2 linked regions of the Rhodobium gokarnense genome follow. The protein of the gene in region 2 binds, or shares a complex with, the protein of the main gene of each other region. Links are inferred from orthologs where the notes say so. Each region holds a gene or a part of one and is shown on either strand. Other genes may lie near its edges. The genes, in order: uvrA and mfd.

Region 1 (7,570 bases), on a different replicon or contig from region 2:
CGAGATCCGCACCCTGCACCGCGGGCCGAACGACGTGCTCCTGGCGCTCTCCGTCGATTTCGAGAACACGCTGACGGTCGGCAAGGTGGAGGAAGCGGTCTATGCCATGGAGATCGCGATCCGCGAGGCGTTCCCGGTGATCCGCCGGGTCTTCATCGAGGTCCAGGCGCGCCAGCACCACGAAAAGATGCTCGCCGCGGAACTGGCCGAGGGCGGCATTGAAGGCATGACGCTGGGGACGCCGGAGGGCGATGACGGGGCCGGAGAAGACGGATCAAACGCCGCGGGGTAAGATGCCGACGCGACGGGCAGCGGCGCATCCGCGTCTTGACCTATCTCCCAAAGGAGTATCCGGCCGATTTGCCGCGCTCGCTGCACTTGCCCACACATGACGCGGGATGCTTTTGCCCCCCTTGTCCCACGCACTCCGCGTCACCCCGGGCGGAGCGAAGCGGAGACCCGGGGCCTATTGCCCACATCGAAACGGTATGCCGTCGCGGGTCGTGATCCGGCCGAGAACCGCGCCAATGCCAGTCCCGCCAGCCGGCGGCATACCGCGTTGAGGCGGGCAATAGGCCCCGGCTCGGGGCCGGGGTGACGGCATTCTTTCTGGCGAGCGAACGTGTTCTTGCCCCGAGGGCGGCGAAACGGGCCGTCTTCTTGAGGGAGCAAAGGAGGGGCAGTGGCAAGACCACACCGTGCGAAAGCTATCCGGACGGCGCCCCTGCCCCTGCCCGTCCGCCGGCAACGCCTTTAGAACGGGATTTCGTCGTCGAAATCGTCACGCTGGGGGCGCGAGGGGGCGTTGCCGCCACCGCGGTCCATCGGGCTGGAGCGGCCGAAGTCGGAGCCGCCGGAGCCGCTGTCGGCGAAGTCGCCGCCGCCGCCGCTGCGGCCGTCGAGCATCGTCAGCGTGGAATTGAAGCCCTGCAGCACGATCTCGGTGGTCCAGCGCTTCTGGCCCGACTGGTCTTCCCATTCCCGGGTCTGAAGCTGGCCTTCCAGATAGACCTTGGAGCCCTTCTTGAGATACTGCTCGGCGATCCGGCACAGGCCCTCGCTGAAGATCACCACCCGATGCCATTCGGTGCGCTCACGGCGCTCGTTGGTGTTGCGGTCGCGCCAGGACTCGCTGGTGGCGATGCGCAGATTGACCACCGGACGCCCGTCCTGCGTCCGGCGCACCTCCGGATCGGCGCCGAGATTGCCGATCAGGATGACCTTGTTGACCGATCCAGCCATTGTTCTTTCCAGTACTGAAATATGTGTCCGTCTTTGCCGCACAGCCTAACGGGCGCCCGGCGCCGGGGCCAGCGGGGCAGCGCCCTTTCCACAGGCGAGTCGGGCCGTCATCGGCCGTCGCTGTCGCGTTCCTTTTTTGTTCTTTGTACCGTAGAACAGGGCATGTGGCAAGTTCAACCCCGTCCATCGCCAATGAAATCCCCGAAATCCGGCGAATTTGGAGGGTCCTCTCGCGGAATGCCATCCTCGGCCGCCCCCTTGGCAGCGACGCATGTTCATTGTATGTTCCAAGCGTCCTTAACGCCGACTCGCAAGCTTTATACAAATGCTACAGGCCGCCGATCCGGTCGCGCGCGGCGCGTGGCGTAATCCTCTTGTTGCGCGGCTGCGCTTCTGGCCTATATCGCGTTAGGATCGGGCGCCTGTCGCCGGCCCGATCCGCCTACCCAAACCGACCGGGCCGCCAATGACCGCCGATGCGGGCGGCAGGACCTCCGTTTTCGCCGGACTGCCGGCGCCCGAACCGTTCCCCAAGGCACGGAAGACCCGATGACGACCAAATATCTCTCCATTCGCGGCGCCCGCGAGCACAATCTGAAGAATGTCGACCTCGACATTCCGCGCGACCAGCTCGTCGTCATGACCGGGCTCTCCGGCTCCGGCAAGTCGTCGCTCGCCTTCGACACCATCTATGCGGAGGGCCAGCGGCGCTATGTGGAGAGCCTCTCGGCCTATGCGCGCCAGTTCCTGGAGATGATGCAGAAGCCCGACGTCGACCAGATCGACGGGCTGTCGCCGGCGATCTCCATCGAGCAGAAGACGACCTCGCGCAATCCGCGCTCCACCGTCGGCACGGTGACGGAGATCTACGACTATCTGCGCCTCCTGTTCGCGCGCGTCGGCATCCCCTATTCGCCGGCGACGGGCCTGCCGATCGAGAGCCAGACCGTCAGCCAGATGGTCGACCGCATCCTCGCCCTGCCGGAGCGCACCCGGCTCTATCTCACCGCGCCGATCGTGCGCGGACGCAAGGGCGAGTACCGCAAGGAGCTGGCGGAGCTGCAGAAGAAGGGCTTCCAGCGGGTCAAGATCGACGGCACCTTCTACGAGATCGCCGAGGCCCCTGCCCTCGACAAAAAGTTCAAGCACGACATCGACGTCGTCGTCGACCGCATCGTCGTTGCCGGCGACATCGCCAGCCGGCTGGCGGACTCGCTTGAAACCGCGCTCGGCCTTGCCGACGGGCTGGCGGTCGCCGAATTCGCCGACGAGACGGAGGACAAGGGCGCGCCGAAGAGGCTGGTGTTTTCGGAAAAATTCGCCTGTCCGGTCTCCGGTTTCACCATCGCCGAGATCGAGCCGCGCCTGTTCTCCTTCAACAATCCGTTCGGCGCCTGTCCGACCTGCGACGGCCTCGGCACGACGCTGGAGTTCGAGGCGGACCTGGTCGTTCCCGACACCTCGCTCTCCCTGCGCGAGGGCGCGGTGCTTCCCTGGGCCAAGACCGGCAACACCTCGCCCTATTACACCCAGACCTTCGAGGCGATCTGCCGGCAGTTCAAGGTGTCGATGGCAACGCCCTGGCGCGAGCTGCCGGATGAGGTGAAGAACGTCATCCTGCACGGCTCGGGCAAGACGCCGATCACCTTCGTCTATGACGACGGGCTTAGGCGCTACCAGACCAACAAGCCGTTCGAGGGCGTCATCGGTAATATCGAGCGGCGCTGGCGGGAGACGGAATCCGCCTGGGTCCGCGAGGAGCTGTCGCGGTTCCAGTCCGACCATCCGTGCGAGGCCTGCGGCGGTAACCGGCTGAAGCCGGAGGCGCTCGCCGTCAAGATCGACGGGCGGCATATCGGCGAGGTGACGGCGATGTCGATCCGCCGCGCCGCAGAATGGGCCGAGACCCTGCCGGACGGCCTCACCGACAAGCAGAACGAGATCGCCTACCGGATCCTGAAGGAGATCCGCGAGCGCCTGCGCTTCCTCGTCGATGTCGGCCTCGACTATCTGACCCTTGCCCGGGCGTCGGGCACGCTATCCGGCGGCGAGAGCCAGCGCATCCGGCTCGCCTCGCAGATTGGCTCGGGCCTCACCGGCGTCCTCTACGTGCTCGACGAGCCCTCCATCGGCCTCCACCAGCGCGACAACGCCCGCCTGCTGGAGACGCTGAAGCACCTGCGCGATCTCGGCAACACCGTCATCGTCGTGGAGCACGACGAGGATGCCATCCACACCGCCGACTATGTCTTCGACATGGGTCCCGGCGCCGGCGTCCATGGCGGCCGGGTGGTCTCGCACGGCACGCCGGAGGAGATCGTCGCCGATCCGGCCTCGCTCACAGGCCAGTATCTCTCCGGCGCGCTGGAAGTGCCGCTGCCTTCCGTCCACCGCAAGCTGCCGAAGAAAAAGCGGCTGAAGCTGATCGGCGCGCGCGGCAACAACCTCAAGGGCGTCACCGCGGAAATCCCGCTCGGCACCTTCACCTGCATTACGGGCGTTTCCGGCTCCGGCAAGTCGACGCTGCTCATCGACACCCTGTTCAAGGCCGCGGCCCGGCGCATCTCCGGCGCCCGCGAGCAGCCGGCGCCGCACGAGGCCTTCGAGGGTCTGGAATTCCTCGACAAGGTCATCGACATCGACCAGTCGCCGATCGGCCGCACGCCGCGCTCCAACCCGGCGACCTATACCGGCGCGTTCACGCCGATCCGCGAATGGTTCGCCGGCCTGCCGGAGGCCAAGGCCCGCGGCTACGCGCCGGGGCGCTTTTCCTTCAACGTCAAGGGCGGGCGCTGCGAGGCCTGCCAGGGCGACGGCGTCATCAAGATCGAGATGCACTTCCTGCCCGACGTTTACGTCACCTGCGACGTCTGCAAGGGCCGGCGCTACAACCGCGAGACGCTGGAGGTCCAGTTCAAGGGCAAGTCGATCGCCGACGTCCTCGACATGACGGTGGAGGAAGGCGCGGAGTTCTTTTCCGCCGTCCCCGCCATCCGCGACCGGCTGCGCACCCTTTCCCGCGTCGGCCTCGACTACATCCACATCGGCCAGCAGGCGACGACGCTGTCGGGCGGCGAGGCGCAACGGGTCAAGCTCTCCAAGGAGCTGTCGCGGCGGGCAACGGGCCGCACGCTCTACATCCTCGACGAGCCGACCACGGGCCTGCATTTCCACGACGTCGCCAAACTCCTGGAAGTGCTGCACGAACTGGTCGACCAAGGCAACACGGTGGTCGTCATCGAGCACAATCTGGAGGTCATCAAGACGGCCGACTGGATCGTCGACCTCGGCCCGGAGGGCGGCGACGGCGGCGGCGAGATCATCGCCACCGGCCGGCCGGAGGACATCGTTGCCGAGCCCCGCAGCCATACCGGCCGGTTCCTGAAGGACGTGCTGGCCCGGCACGACCGGACCAAGAAGTCGACGGCGGCGGAATAAGCGCTCTTACGGAGGCGCCGTGGGCCGTCGGTGGCCTATGATGCCCCCAGAGGCATTCTTGGGCGCATACCCGCGCGGCGGAGCGATTTGCCGCGCCAAGCCTCCGAAGGCGGCAGAAATGCTGTGAGGGCTCGCCTGAGCCGCTCCTGCCGTTGCACGGGCAAAGGCCGCGCCGTACCGAAAGGGCCCGCCACAATGACCTTTGCGCTCCGTCTTGCCGGCTGTCCTCTCACAGCCGCTTCTGCCGTTCTCGGCGCCCTCCTCGTCTCGGCGCCGGCGGCGGCTGCGGATCCGGCGGACTGCGACGCGCCCCAGGTGGGCGACGACCTGCGCCACTGCTCCTTCAAGGGGCGCCAGCTCATCGGCGTCGACCTGCATGGCGCCGACCTTTCCGGCGTCGATTTCGGCAATGCCGTGATGACCGGCTGCGACCTCACCGGCGCCAATCTGAAAGGCGCCGATTTCAAATGGGCCAATCTCAGCCATTGCCGCTTGAAGCGGGCGGACATGTCCGGCGCCGACCTCTTCCACACCAGGCTCGACTATGCCGACATGACCGGCGCGACGCTGCACAAGGCCTTCATGTTCGGCACCGACCTCAACTACGCCCGGCTCGACGATGCGGACCTTTCCGGCGCCAACATGAAGGACGTGCTGATGGAGGCGACGCGGTTCCGCCGCGCCGACCTTTCCGGCGTCTACATGCTGCGCGGCGTCGTCATCGGCTCCGACTTCCGCTGGGCCAGGCTCGTCGGCACCGACATGACCGGGGCGAGCGCCGAGGAGGTCAATTTCTCCGGCGCCGACCTTTCCGGCACCAAGCTGTCGGGGGCGCAGCTCATCTCCGCCGCCTTCGTCGGGGCGCGGCTGTCCAATGTCGACTTCCGGAATGCCACTTTCGAGGACACCGATTTTCGCGGCGCGGTCGACCTGCCCGAATCCGTCGCAAAGCGGCTGAGCGAGCGCTGGCGAGCGAACTGAACGCCTCTTTCAACGGCATCCGGGGGGCATTCGGGAGGCTTTCAAGGCCATTCAGGGGTTGTTCCGGGGGCATTCGCGGCCAAAAAGCGCAAAAAAACCACTTTGCCGCACCGGATTCCTTACCAAAATCTTTATTGACAAAGCCTAGTTTTTGATCGGTTTTTTGCTGGGGTCAAAAGCTGGGCAATGGGCGTATCCAAGCAAATGCCCCGATTTTGACATAATTTTCTCTTCGGCCGTCGTATTTGCGACAGTCGAAGTCGCTTTCCGGATACGAATGCGACGCCTGCCTTAATGCCGCCAAAAGGCCTCTCACGATCCATCTCAAATTGTTACAAGCTCCTAATAACTAAGGGGAAATCTCTGTGCTTTCCGCATGAGAGCTATGCATTTTCGCGCCTCCCGTCGGCGCCTCGGATCACTTACCTCTCCACTTGCCACGGCAACGCACCGAATGCGGAGCGCCGGGCGCGCAGTAGAAACCTAACCCGAGATACTCGGATTTAACTGACTGGGTGAAGCCATGTTCGACACCATCGTTCGCAACTACCGTTCGTGGCGCAAATACAACGCGACCTATAACGAGCTGATGCGCCTTTCCTCGCACGAGCTCCATGATCTCGGTATTTCGCGCGCCGACATTCCGTATATCGCTCGCCGGTGCTCGCACTAAGTGGCGCGCGACCGAACTATACGGACACCGTTCGTCGCCAAGTCGACGGACCATTAACACCCGCCGGGTTCTCCTCCCTCCGGCGGGTGTTTTTGTCTCTGCAAACATGTTTGTAAGAGCGCTGCTCAGCCCGAGGCGGGCGATGCGGCAAACCAGGCCTCCAGCGGCATGATGTCGGGCTCGACCCCGTTGCCATGCGGCCAGGAATCAACGGCATAGCCGCTGCCCGATTTCTTCTCCACGATCACCGCCGTCGCATGGGGATAGCGCCCGTCGAGGAAGAAGCCGCGGGCGACCGGGCTCGCCACCCGGTGGTGCTTCAGATAGCCGTGGCTCTGGGCAATCAAGAGGACGCTCGTCGTGTTGGTCGCCTCGTCGAGACAGTCCATCTGGCCGGCAACGCCGGCATTGTGCATGTCGAGGCCGCCGATATCGTTGGCCGATCCGACCACCGGCGCGACGCGCTTCTCCGCCCAGGCGATCGCCCGGCCGATCGCCTTCCTCTCGCGCTCCGGCGAGCGGTATCCCGCCCTCAGGATGCGTTTCAGGCGATTGAGGTCGCGGCGGGTCAGCTTCACCGAGGTGCGCCGGGCACAGCCGAAGGCGTGGCAGACGACGAAGCGGTCCGGTCCGGGGGCAACGGCGTTGTGGGCGCCGTACCAGGCGGTCGGTGCGCCCGCCATCTGACCGGCGCAGCCGGCCAGCATCGCGGCGATGACGACGCCAGCCGCTGCCTTTCCAATCGTCATGCCGCATCACCCGAATCACTGAATCTTCTGGCAATTTAAGGGTTCGCTGGAAGAAGTCCAAACACGAGGAAGTCAGAAACCTGACCGACGTGCGAAACGCTTGAAAGCGTGGCGCTGCGGCCATAGGTTCCCGGCCATGTCGAACCCAACACACCCAAGCCCCGTCCATGTCGTCGGCGGCGGCCTTGCCGGCAGCGAGGCCGCCTGGCAGATCGCCGGCGCCGGCGTGCCGGTCATCCTCCACGAGATGCGCCCGGAGCGCGGTACGGACGCCCACAAGACCGGCGATCTCGCCGAACTGGTCTGCTCCAACTCGTTCCGCTCCGACGATGCGGAGGGCAACGCCGTCGGCGTGCTGCATGCCGAAATGCGCCTTGCCGGATCGCTGATCATGGAGGCGGCCGACGCCCACCAGGTGCCGGCGGGCGGGGCGCTCGCCGTTGACCGGGAGGGCTTTGCCGCCGCTGTCACCGGCGCGCTTCAGGCC
Region 2 (8,112 bases):
CGCCACGTCATCTGCGACGGCCTGACCGGGCTCTATACCCGCGGCTTCCTGCTGACCCACCTTTCCCACATCATCGACGATGCGGAGCGCTGGGAAGAACCGTTCACCGTCGCCGCCTTCGGCGTGCCGGCGATGGACGCCATCAACATCGAATACGGCTATCCGGCCGGCGACCTAGCGCTGCGCCAGCTCGGCAACGTCATCGGCCAGGTGGTGCGCGGCGAGGACCTTGCCGCCCGCTTCGACGGGCCGCGCTTTGCCGTGGTCTTCACCGACACCGACATGGAGGCGGCGGAAACGGCAGCACGGCGCATCGCTGCGATCGCCGGCAACACCGCCTTCTCGCTCGACGGCGGCGAGGCCTTCTCGGTGGACCTTTGGACCGGGCTCGCCCAGTTCGAGCCGGGCGACACGCCGCAGTCGCTGATCGACCGGGCGCTCGCCCAGACGGGGTGTTAGCATTTCTTGGCGTTCAAACGCCACGCAGGCTTCTCGGCGCAACGGCGCCGGCGCGCGTTCGCGCTTGCCAAGGCCCGATGCAGAGCGCATCGGGCCTTGGAGTGCGTTTCCCTTCTTGCGGCCTTCTTCAATCGCCGTTCTTGCGCAAGAGCCCTCGCATTTGACGTGCCGCGCCCTACCCTGACAGGGTGACAGCGGCCGACTGCGAGGGACCATGACCGACGAAGAGCTGAAAAAATCCGTTCTGCCGATCGACGTCGTCTCCGACGTCATGTGCCCCTGGTGCTTCATCGGCAAGCGGCGGCTTGGATACGCGCTTGAAAAGGCGGCCGACGTCCCGGTGCTCGTGCGCTGGCGCCCGTTCCAGCTCGACGCCACCCTGCCGCCGGAGGGCAAGGACTACCGGCGCTACCATGAGGACAAGTTCGGCTCGGCCGAAAAGGTCGATGCGCTGCGCGCCCGCGTTACCGAGGCGGGCCGCGCCGAAGGCCTCGACTTCCGGCTCGACGCCATCCCGAAGGCCCCCAACACCCTCAACGCCCACCGGCTGATCCGCTGGGCCGGCCCGGTCGGCGTCCAGAACAAGCTGGTGGAACTGTTGTTCTCGCTCTACTTCCTGGAAGGCGCCGACCTCACCGACGACGCGGTGCTGGCCGAGGCGGCAGATGCCTGCGGCATGGCGAAGGACCGGGCACTGGAGCTCTTGAAAACCGACCAGGATGTCGAGGCCGTCAAGACCGAGATCGCCGTCGCCCAACGCATGGGCATCAATTCGGTCCCCACCTTCCTGATCGCCAACCGCTACGCCGTCGTCGGCGCCCAGGAGCCCGATGTGCTTGCCCAGGCGATCCGCGAGGCCTGGGTCGAGCGCTCGGAAGAAGCCGAATTCGCGGTGCCTTCCGGCACCTGATTTTTTTACGTTCAAACGCCACTAAGGCTCTACGGCGCAACGGCGCCGGCGCGCGTTCGCGCTTGCGACGCTTTCAGCGTCGAATTGATCACCCCGCACAGCCTCGAAATGATCACGCCGCCTTGCGGGCGTCGTCGGCAAGGCGCGCGAGCTTGGTGAGGATGGTCGCTGCGCCCTTCAGGCGGTCGTCGGGGCCCGGCCAGTCGCGGCTGAAGAACACCCTCTGATCCGGCCGGATCTTGGCAAGCGCGCCCTGCTCGGTGATGTAGCGGACGAGGCCTGCCGGGTTCTCGAACTCGCCCTTGCGGAAGGAGACGACGACGCCCTTCGGGCCCGCGTCAATCTTTTCCACATTCGCTTTCCGGCACAAGCCCTTGATGAACATGATCTTTAGCAGGTGCTCGACCTCGTCGGGCATGGGCCCGAAGCGGTCGATCATCTCGGCGCCGAAGGCATCGATCTCGCTCGCCTCGCCGAGATCGCCGAGACGGCGGTAAAGGTTCAGGCGCAATTGCAGGTCGGGGACATAGCTCTCCGGGATCATCACCGGGGTGCCGACGGAGATCTGCGGCGACCAGTGGTCCTCCAGCTCCTCCTCGCCGCCGGCGCGCTGGCTGGCGACGGCCTCTTCCAGCATCTGCTGGTAAAGCTCGTAGCCGACCTCGCGGATATGGCCGGACTGCTCCTCGCCGACGAGGTTGCCGGCGCCGCGGATGTCGAGGTCGTGGCTGGCGAGTTGGAAACCGGCACCGAGGGTGTCCAGGGATTCCAGCACCTTCAGCCGGCGCTCTGCCGCCGGCGTCAGCTTGCGGTCGGCCGGCACGGTGAACAGCGAATAGGCCCTCACCTTCGACCGCCCCACCCGGCCGCGGAGCTGGTAGAGCTGGGCAAGGCCGAACATGTCCGCGCGGTGGACGATGAGCGTGTTCGCCGTCGGGATGTCGAGGCCGGATTCCACGATGGTGGTGGACAGCAGCACGTCGTAGCGGCCCTCATAGAAGGCCGTCATGATGTCCTCCAGTACCCCCGGCGTCATCTGGCCGTGGGCGACCGCGACCTTCACCTCCGGCACGTTCTCGTCGAGGAAGGTCTTGATCTCGCCAAGATCGGAAATGCGCGGGCAGACATAGAAGGACTGGCCGCCGCGGTAGCGCTCGCGCAGCAAGGCCTCGCGCACCACCAGCGGATCGAAGGGGGAGATGAAGGTGCGCACGGCCAGCCGGTCGACCGGCGGGGTGGCGATGATCGACATTTCGCGCACGCCCGACAGGGCCAGTTGCAGGGTGCGCGGGATCGGCGTCGCCGTCAGCGTCAGGACGTGGACGTCGGTCTTCAGCTCCTTCAGCCGCTCCTTGTGCTTGACGCCGAAATGCTGCTCCTCGTCGACGATGAGGAGCCCCAGATTGCGGAATTTGATGGCCTTGCCGAGGAGCGCGTGGGTGCCGACGACGATGTCGACGGTGCCGTCGGTGAGGCCGGCCTTGACCCGCGACATCTCCTTGGTGCCGACAAGGCGCGAGGCCTGCGCCACCTCAAGCGGAAGTCCCCGGAACCGCTCCTGGAAGGTCTTGAAGTGCTGGCGCGACAGAAGCGTCGTCGGCACAATGACGGCGACCTGGCGCCCGGACATGGCGACGGCGAAGGCGGCCCTCAGCGCCACCTCGGTCTTGCCGAAGCCGACATCTCCGCAGACGAGGCGGTCGGCCGGGCGACCAGAGCCGAGATCCTCCAGCACCGCCTCGATGGCGCCGAGCTGGTCTTCCGTTTCTTCGTAGGGGAATTTCGCCGCGAACTCGTCGGAGAGCCCCTCCGGCGCGTTGATGACCTCGGCGGTCTTCATGGCGCGGGCGGCGGCGGTCTTGATGAGGCCGTCGGCGATCTCGCGGATGCGCGCCTTCATGCGCGCCTTGCGGGCCTGCCAGGCGCCGCCGCCGAGGCGGTCGAGCTGGACTTCGGTCTCCTCCGAGCCGTAGCGGGTCAGAAGCTCGATGTTCTCCACCGGCAGGTAGAGCTTGTCGTCGCCGTGGTAGCGGATGTCGAGGCAGTCGTGCGGGGCGCCGGCGGCCTCGATGGTCTTCAGGCCGACGAAACGGCCGATGCCGTGGTCGACATGCACGACGAGGTCGCCTTCCGCAAGGCTCGTCACATCGGAGAGGAAATCCTGGGCCCGGCGCGACTTGCGGCGCGAGCGCACCAGCCGGTCGCCGAGCACGTCCTGCTCGCCGATGACGGCGAAGTCGCCGGTCTCGAAGCCGGTCTCGACGCCGAGGACGACGAGCGCCACCACATCCTTCGGCAGCGCCTCCACGGCCTGCCAGTCGCCGACCCGCTCCACGCGCTCAAGGCCGTGGTCGGCAAGGACGTTCTGCAGGCGGTCCCGCGCGCCCTCCGACCAGGAGGCGACGACGACGCGCTTCGGCTTCTTTAACAGCGCGCGAACATGGGTGACGAGGGCATCGAAGACATTGACGTCTCCGCTCGCCCGCTCCGCGGCGAACGAGCGGCCGACCCGGCCGCCGATATTGACGATCCCCGCCTTTTCCTCCGGCGCGCCGAAGGGCGTCATCTTCGCCGTATTGCGGTCGGCGAGGAACGATTTGTAGGCCTCCTCGGTCAGGTAGAGGGTGTCCGGGTGGAGCGGCTTATAGGGCGCGGCGGCGCCGTCGGCGCTTTTTTCCTGCGCCTCGCGGCGGGCCTGGTAGTGATCCTCGATCTGCTCGTGGCGCTCGTGGACGACGTCGTCGATGAGGGCATCGAACAGCACCGGGGCGTCGCCGAGATAAGCGTCGAGCGTGTCGAGCCGCTCGTAGAACAGCGGCAGCCAGTGTTCCATGCCGGGATAGCGCCGGCCCTCGCTGACCGCCTGGTAGAGCATGTCGTTCTGGGTGTTGCCGCCGAACTCCGACCGGTAGGCCTGGCGGAAGCGGGCGACCGTCTCCTCGTTGAGGACGATCTCGTTGGTCGGCACCAGGTCGATGCGCCGGTTCTGGCCGGTCGAGCGCTGGGTTTCCGGGTCGAACGGGCGGATCGATTCCAGCGTATCGCCGAAGAAGTCGAGGCGGAGCGGCGCGTCGGTGCCGGCGGCATAGAGGTCGACGATGCCGCCGCGGACCGCGTATTCGCCGGCCTCGCGCACGGTGGGCGACCGCTGGAAGCCGTTCGATTCCAGCCAGCGCGTCAGGTCCGACATGTCGACCCGGTTGCCGGGCGCAATGGTGAGGCTCTGGCCGGCGACCCAGTCGCGCGGCGGCAGGCGCTGCAAGAGTGCGTTCGCCGTCGTCAACAGGATGACGGGCCTTTCTGTCGCCTCCATGTGGGCGAGCCGGGCGAGCGTTGCCATGCGCCTTGCCGAGACGCCGGCATTGGGCGAGACCCGGTCGTAGGGAAGGCAGTCCCAGGCCGGCAGGATGAGGGGTTCGACGGAGGGCGCGAAAAAGCCGATGGCATCGGCGATCGCCGCCATGCGGCCGCCGTCGCGGACGACGAAGGCGAGCGCCGGACCTTTGCCCTTGCCGAAGCCGGCCATGGTCAGCCTTGCGGCGACCATCGCCTCCAGGCCATCGACGACGCCGGCGAGCGTCGCCGAGGAATGGCGGTCGAACAGGGTAGAGAGGTCGGTCACCTTGCGGTCCTTGGTATCGAAACGGTCACGGAATCAGGTCAGCGGCGACGGATCAGGATCCGGCAGCGTGGAACGCGCAGATGCGCTTGAAGAGCGGCGTGTCGTAGCCTTCCGGCGTCGCCTTGGCCCCCGTGAACCAGGCATAGAGTTCCTGGTCCGGGGCATCCATCAGGTGCTCCAGCACATCCAGCTCGTCGGCATCGAGCCCTTCCACCTCGGCCTCCACGAAGGGGCCGAGCACGAGGTCCATCTCGCGGGTGCCGCGATGCCAGGAGCGGTAAAGGATGCGCCGCCGGCGCGGATCGAGCCCGTCGCTCGTTCGGGTCATGCCCGTCATAATTCTCAAAATCCCTTGTGAATGACGTTTCTATATAGTCAGGATGCGCCGCTGTCAGCAGCATGTCCGCAACATCCCCCGGGGGAATCGCCGATAATCCGGCCGAAAACGCTTTTCGCCAACCGTCAGGTGCCATGCGCCCCGAACTTCTGAACCCGCTCTACCGCACGCTGCAAAGCCTTGAGGGCATCGGCCCGAAGCTGGAAAAGACGCTGACGAAGCTCCTCGTCGGCTCGGGCGCGGAGCGCGAGGCGCGCCTCCTCGACCTCGTCTTCCACCTGCCAGCCGCCGCCATCGACCGCAGCCTGCAGCCGGGCATCGCCAAAGCCCCCGAAGGCGCCATCGTCACGCTGAAGACCTGGGTCGACCGGCACCAGCCGACGCCGCGCCATTCCCGCGCGCCCTACAAGGTCTTTTGCCACGACGACACCGGCGAGATCGCCCTCGTCTTCTTCCACGCCAAGGAGGACTGGCTGCAACGCCAACTCCCCGTCGGCGAGACCCGTTATGTGAGCGGCAAGGTGGAGTGGTTCAACGGCCAGGCGCAGATCGTCCATCCGGACCATATCGTTGCCGAGGCCGATTTCGCCGACCTGCCGCTGATCGAGCCGGTCTATCCGATGACGGCGGGGCTGTCGCCGAAGACGCTGAGGCGCGTCATCGACGAGGCGGTCGGCCTCGTGCCCGACCTGCCGGAATGGCAGGATGCGGCGTGGCTGAAGCGCCAGAAATGGCCGGGCTTTGCGGAAGCTCTCGATACGGTCCACCACCCGGAGGCGGCGAGCGACATCGATCCGGCAACGCCGGCCTGGTCGCGGCTCGCCTTCGACGAGATATTGGCCGGGCAATTGGCGCTCGCCCTCGTCAGAAAACATATGCGCAAGACCGCCGGCTCGGCCCGCACCGGCGACGGAAGTATCCGGGAAAAAATCCTGGCCGCCCTGCCCTTTTCGCTCACCGACGGCCAGCGGCAGGCGGTGGCGGAAATCGAGGAAGACTTGGCGCAGCCGAAGCGCATGCTGCGGCTGCTGCAGGGCGATGTGGGCTCCGGCAAGACGGTTGTCGCGCTGATGGCGGCGGCGGCCGTTGCCGAGGCCGGCGGCCAGACGGCGATGATGGCGCCGACCGAACTGCTGGCCCGCCAGCACCTGAAGACCATCACGCCGCTCGCCGAGGCCGCGGGTCTGACGGTCGCCGGGCTGACCGGCCGCGACAAGGGCAAGGAGCGACGGGCCGTGGAGGCGGCGCTGGCCGCCGGCGAGATCGACATCGTCGTCGGCACCCATGCCCTTTTCCAGTCGGCGACCGCCTTCAAGAACCTCGCCTTGGCCATCGTCGACGAACAGCACCGCTTCGGCGTCCACCAGCGGCTGGCTTTGACGGCGAAAGGCTCCGGCACTGACGTCCTCGTCATGACGGCAACGCCGATCCCGCGCACGCTGGTGCTGACCTATTTCGGCGACATGGACGTCTCGCGGCTGCTGGAAAAGCCGGCCGGCCGCAAGCCGGTGAAGACGTCGAGCATCGCGCTGGAGCGGATGGGAGAGGTTCTCGACGGCCTCCAGCGGGCCCTCGCCGACGGCGCAAAGGTCTATTGGGTCTGTCCGCTGGTGGAGGAGTCCGAGGCGCTCGATGCCGCCGCCGCCGAGGACCGGTTTGCGACGCTCCGGGCGGAATTCGGCGACATCGTCGGCCTCGTCCACGGCCGCATGAAGGCGGCCGAGAAGGACGCGGCGATGGCCGACTTCCAGTCGGGGCGCACGAAGATCCTCGTTTCCACCACCGTCATCGAGGTCGGCGTCGACGTGCCCGATGCCACCATCATGGTGATCGAGCACGCCGAGCGCTTCGGCCTTGCCCAGCTCCACCAGCTCCGCGGCCGCGTCGGGCGCGGCGACAAGCCCTCCACCTGCCTCCTCCTCTACAAGGGTCCCTTGAGCGAGACGGCCCATGCGCGGCTCGCCATCATGCGCGAGACAGAGGACGGGTTCCGCATCGCGGAAGAAGACCTGAAGCTGCGCGGCGAAGGCGAAGTTCTGGGCACCCGCCAGAGCGGCACGCCGGGGTTCAAAGTCGCCCGCATCGAGGCCCACGGCCATCTGCTGGAAGCCGCCCGCGACGACGCGCGGTTGATCCTGGAGACCGATCCGGAGCTGGCAGGGGCGCGGGGGGAAGCGCTGAGGATTCTGTTGTATTTGTTCGGGCGGGACGAAGCGGTGCGGTTGCTGCGGGCTGGGTGACATCCGCCCTCCTCGTCACCCCGGGCGAAGCGAAGCGGAGACCCGGGGCCTATTGCCCGTTTCTGTGCGGTGGCCCGCATCGGCTCTACGCAGAGCTTCGCCATCGCGGCCGCCAACGCTTCACCGAAACGGCATATCGTGCCGATGTGGGCAATAGGCCCCGGCTCGGGGGCCGGGGTGACGGGGAGAGGTTGGCGCGAGTTCGGAGTATCGGACACCCTCTGATTGTCTACGGCGTCGAGGCCCATTACCCTCGCCAAGTTTGGGAAGTGGAATCGAATGACGGGCGGCTGGGTCTACATTGTCACGAACCGCAAGCACGGAACGCTCTATGTGGGCGTCACAAGTGACATTCGCCGCCGAGCGGTCGAACACCGCGAGGGAGCATTCGACAGCTTCACCAAAAAACACGCGTTGCACCGGCTCGTCTGGATGGAACCGCACGAGACAATGCCAGAGGCGATCCGGCGCGAGAAATCGCTCAAGCGCTGGCAGCGTGCCTGGAAAATCCAGTTGATCGAGCAAAGAAACCCCGACTGGGACG

What was found.
Region 1: the proteins of mfd (region 2) and uvrA are in contact, whole or in part, in a crystal structure (PDB 4DFC), measured with the Escherichia coli proteins. The link is inferred for Rhodobium gokarnense from one-to-one orthologs.

What each region holds. Positions count from the first base shown.
Region 1 is NZ_JAOQNS010000011.1:108,953-116,522, reverse strand. The notes cover bases 1,416-4,880. They hold uvrA (excinuclease ABC subunit UvrA), read left to right. Parts: upstream 1,416-1,791; coding sequence 1,792-4,680; downstream 4,681-4,880. Other genes in these bases: M2319_RS17790 (pentapeptide repeat-containing protein), read left to right, coding at 4,876-4,880. Also shown: M2319_RS17805 (cation diffusion facilitator family transporter), read left to right, coding at 1-292; M2319_RS17800 (single-stranded DNA-binding protein), read right to left, coding at 754-1,242; more of M2319_RS17790, read left to right, coding at 4,881-5,661; M2319_RS17785 (DUF1127 domain-containing protein), read left to right, coding at 6,185-6,334; M2319_RS17780 (hypothetical protein), read right to left, coding at 6,460-7,083; methylenetetrahydrofolate--tRNA-(uracil(54)-C(5))-methyltransferase (FADH(2)-oxidizing) TrmFO, read left to right, coding at 7,220-7,570. UniProt on the Escherichia coli protein: The UvrABC repair system catalyzes the recognition and processing of DNA lesions. UvrA is an ATPase and a DNA-binding protein. A damage recognition complex composed of 2 UvrA and 2 UvrB subunits scans DNA for abnormalities.
Region 2 is NZ_JAOQNS010000014.1:84,817-92,928, reverse strand. The notes cover bases 1,282-5,288. They hold mfd (transcription-repair coupling factor), read right to left. Parts: upstream 4,917-5,288; coding sequence 1,482-4,916; downstream 1,282-1,481. Other genes in these bases: M2319_RS20635 (FAD assembly factor SdhE), read right to left, coding at 5,044-5,288; M2319_RS20645 (DsbA family oxidoreductase), read left to right, coding at 1,282-1,369. In the rest of the region: M2319_RS20650 (diguanylate cyclase domain-containing protein), read left to right, coding at 1-459; more of M2319_RS20645, read left to right, coding at 674-1,281; more of M2319_RS20635, read right to left, coding at 5,289-5,328; ATP-dependent DNA helicase RecG, read left to right, coding at 5,463-7,568; M2319_RS20625 (GIY-YIG nuclease family protein), read left to right, coding at 7,848-8,112. UniProt on the Escherichia coli protein: Couples transcription and DNA repair by recognizing RNA polymerase (RNAP) stalled at DNA lesions. Mediates ATP-dependent release of RNAP and its truncated transcript from the DNA, and recruitment of nucleotide excision repair machinery to the damaged site.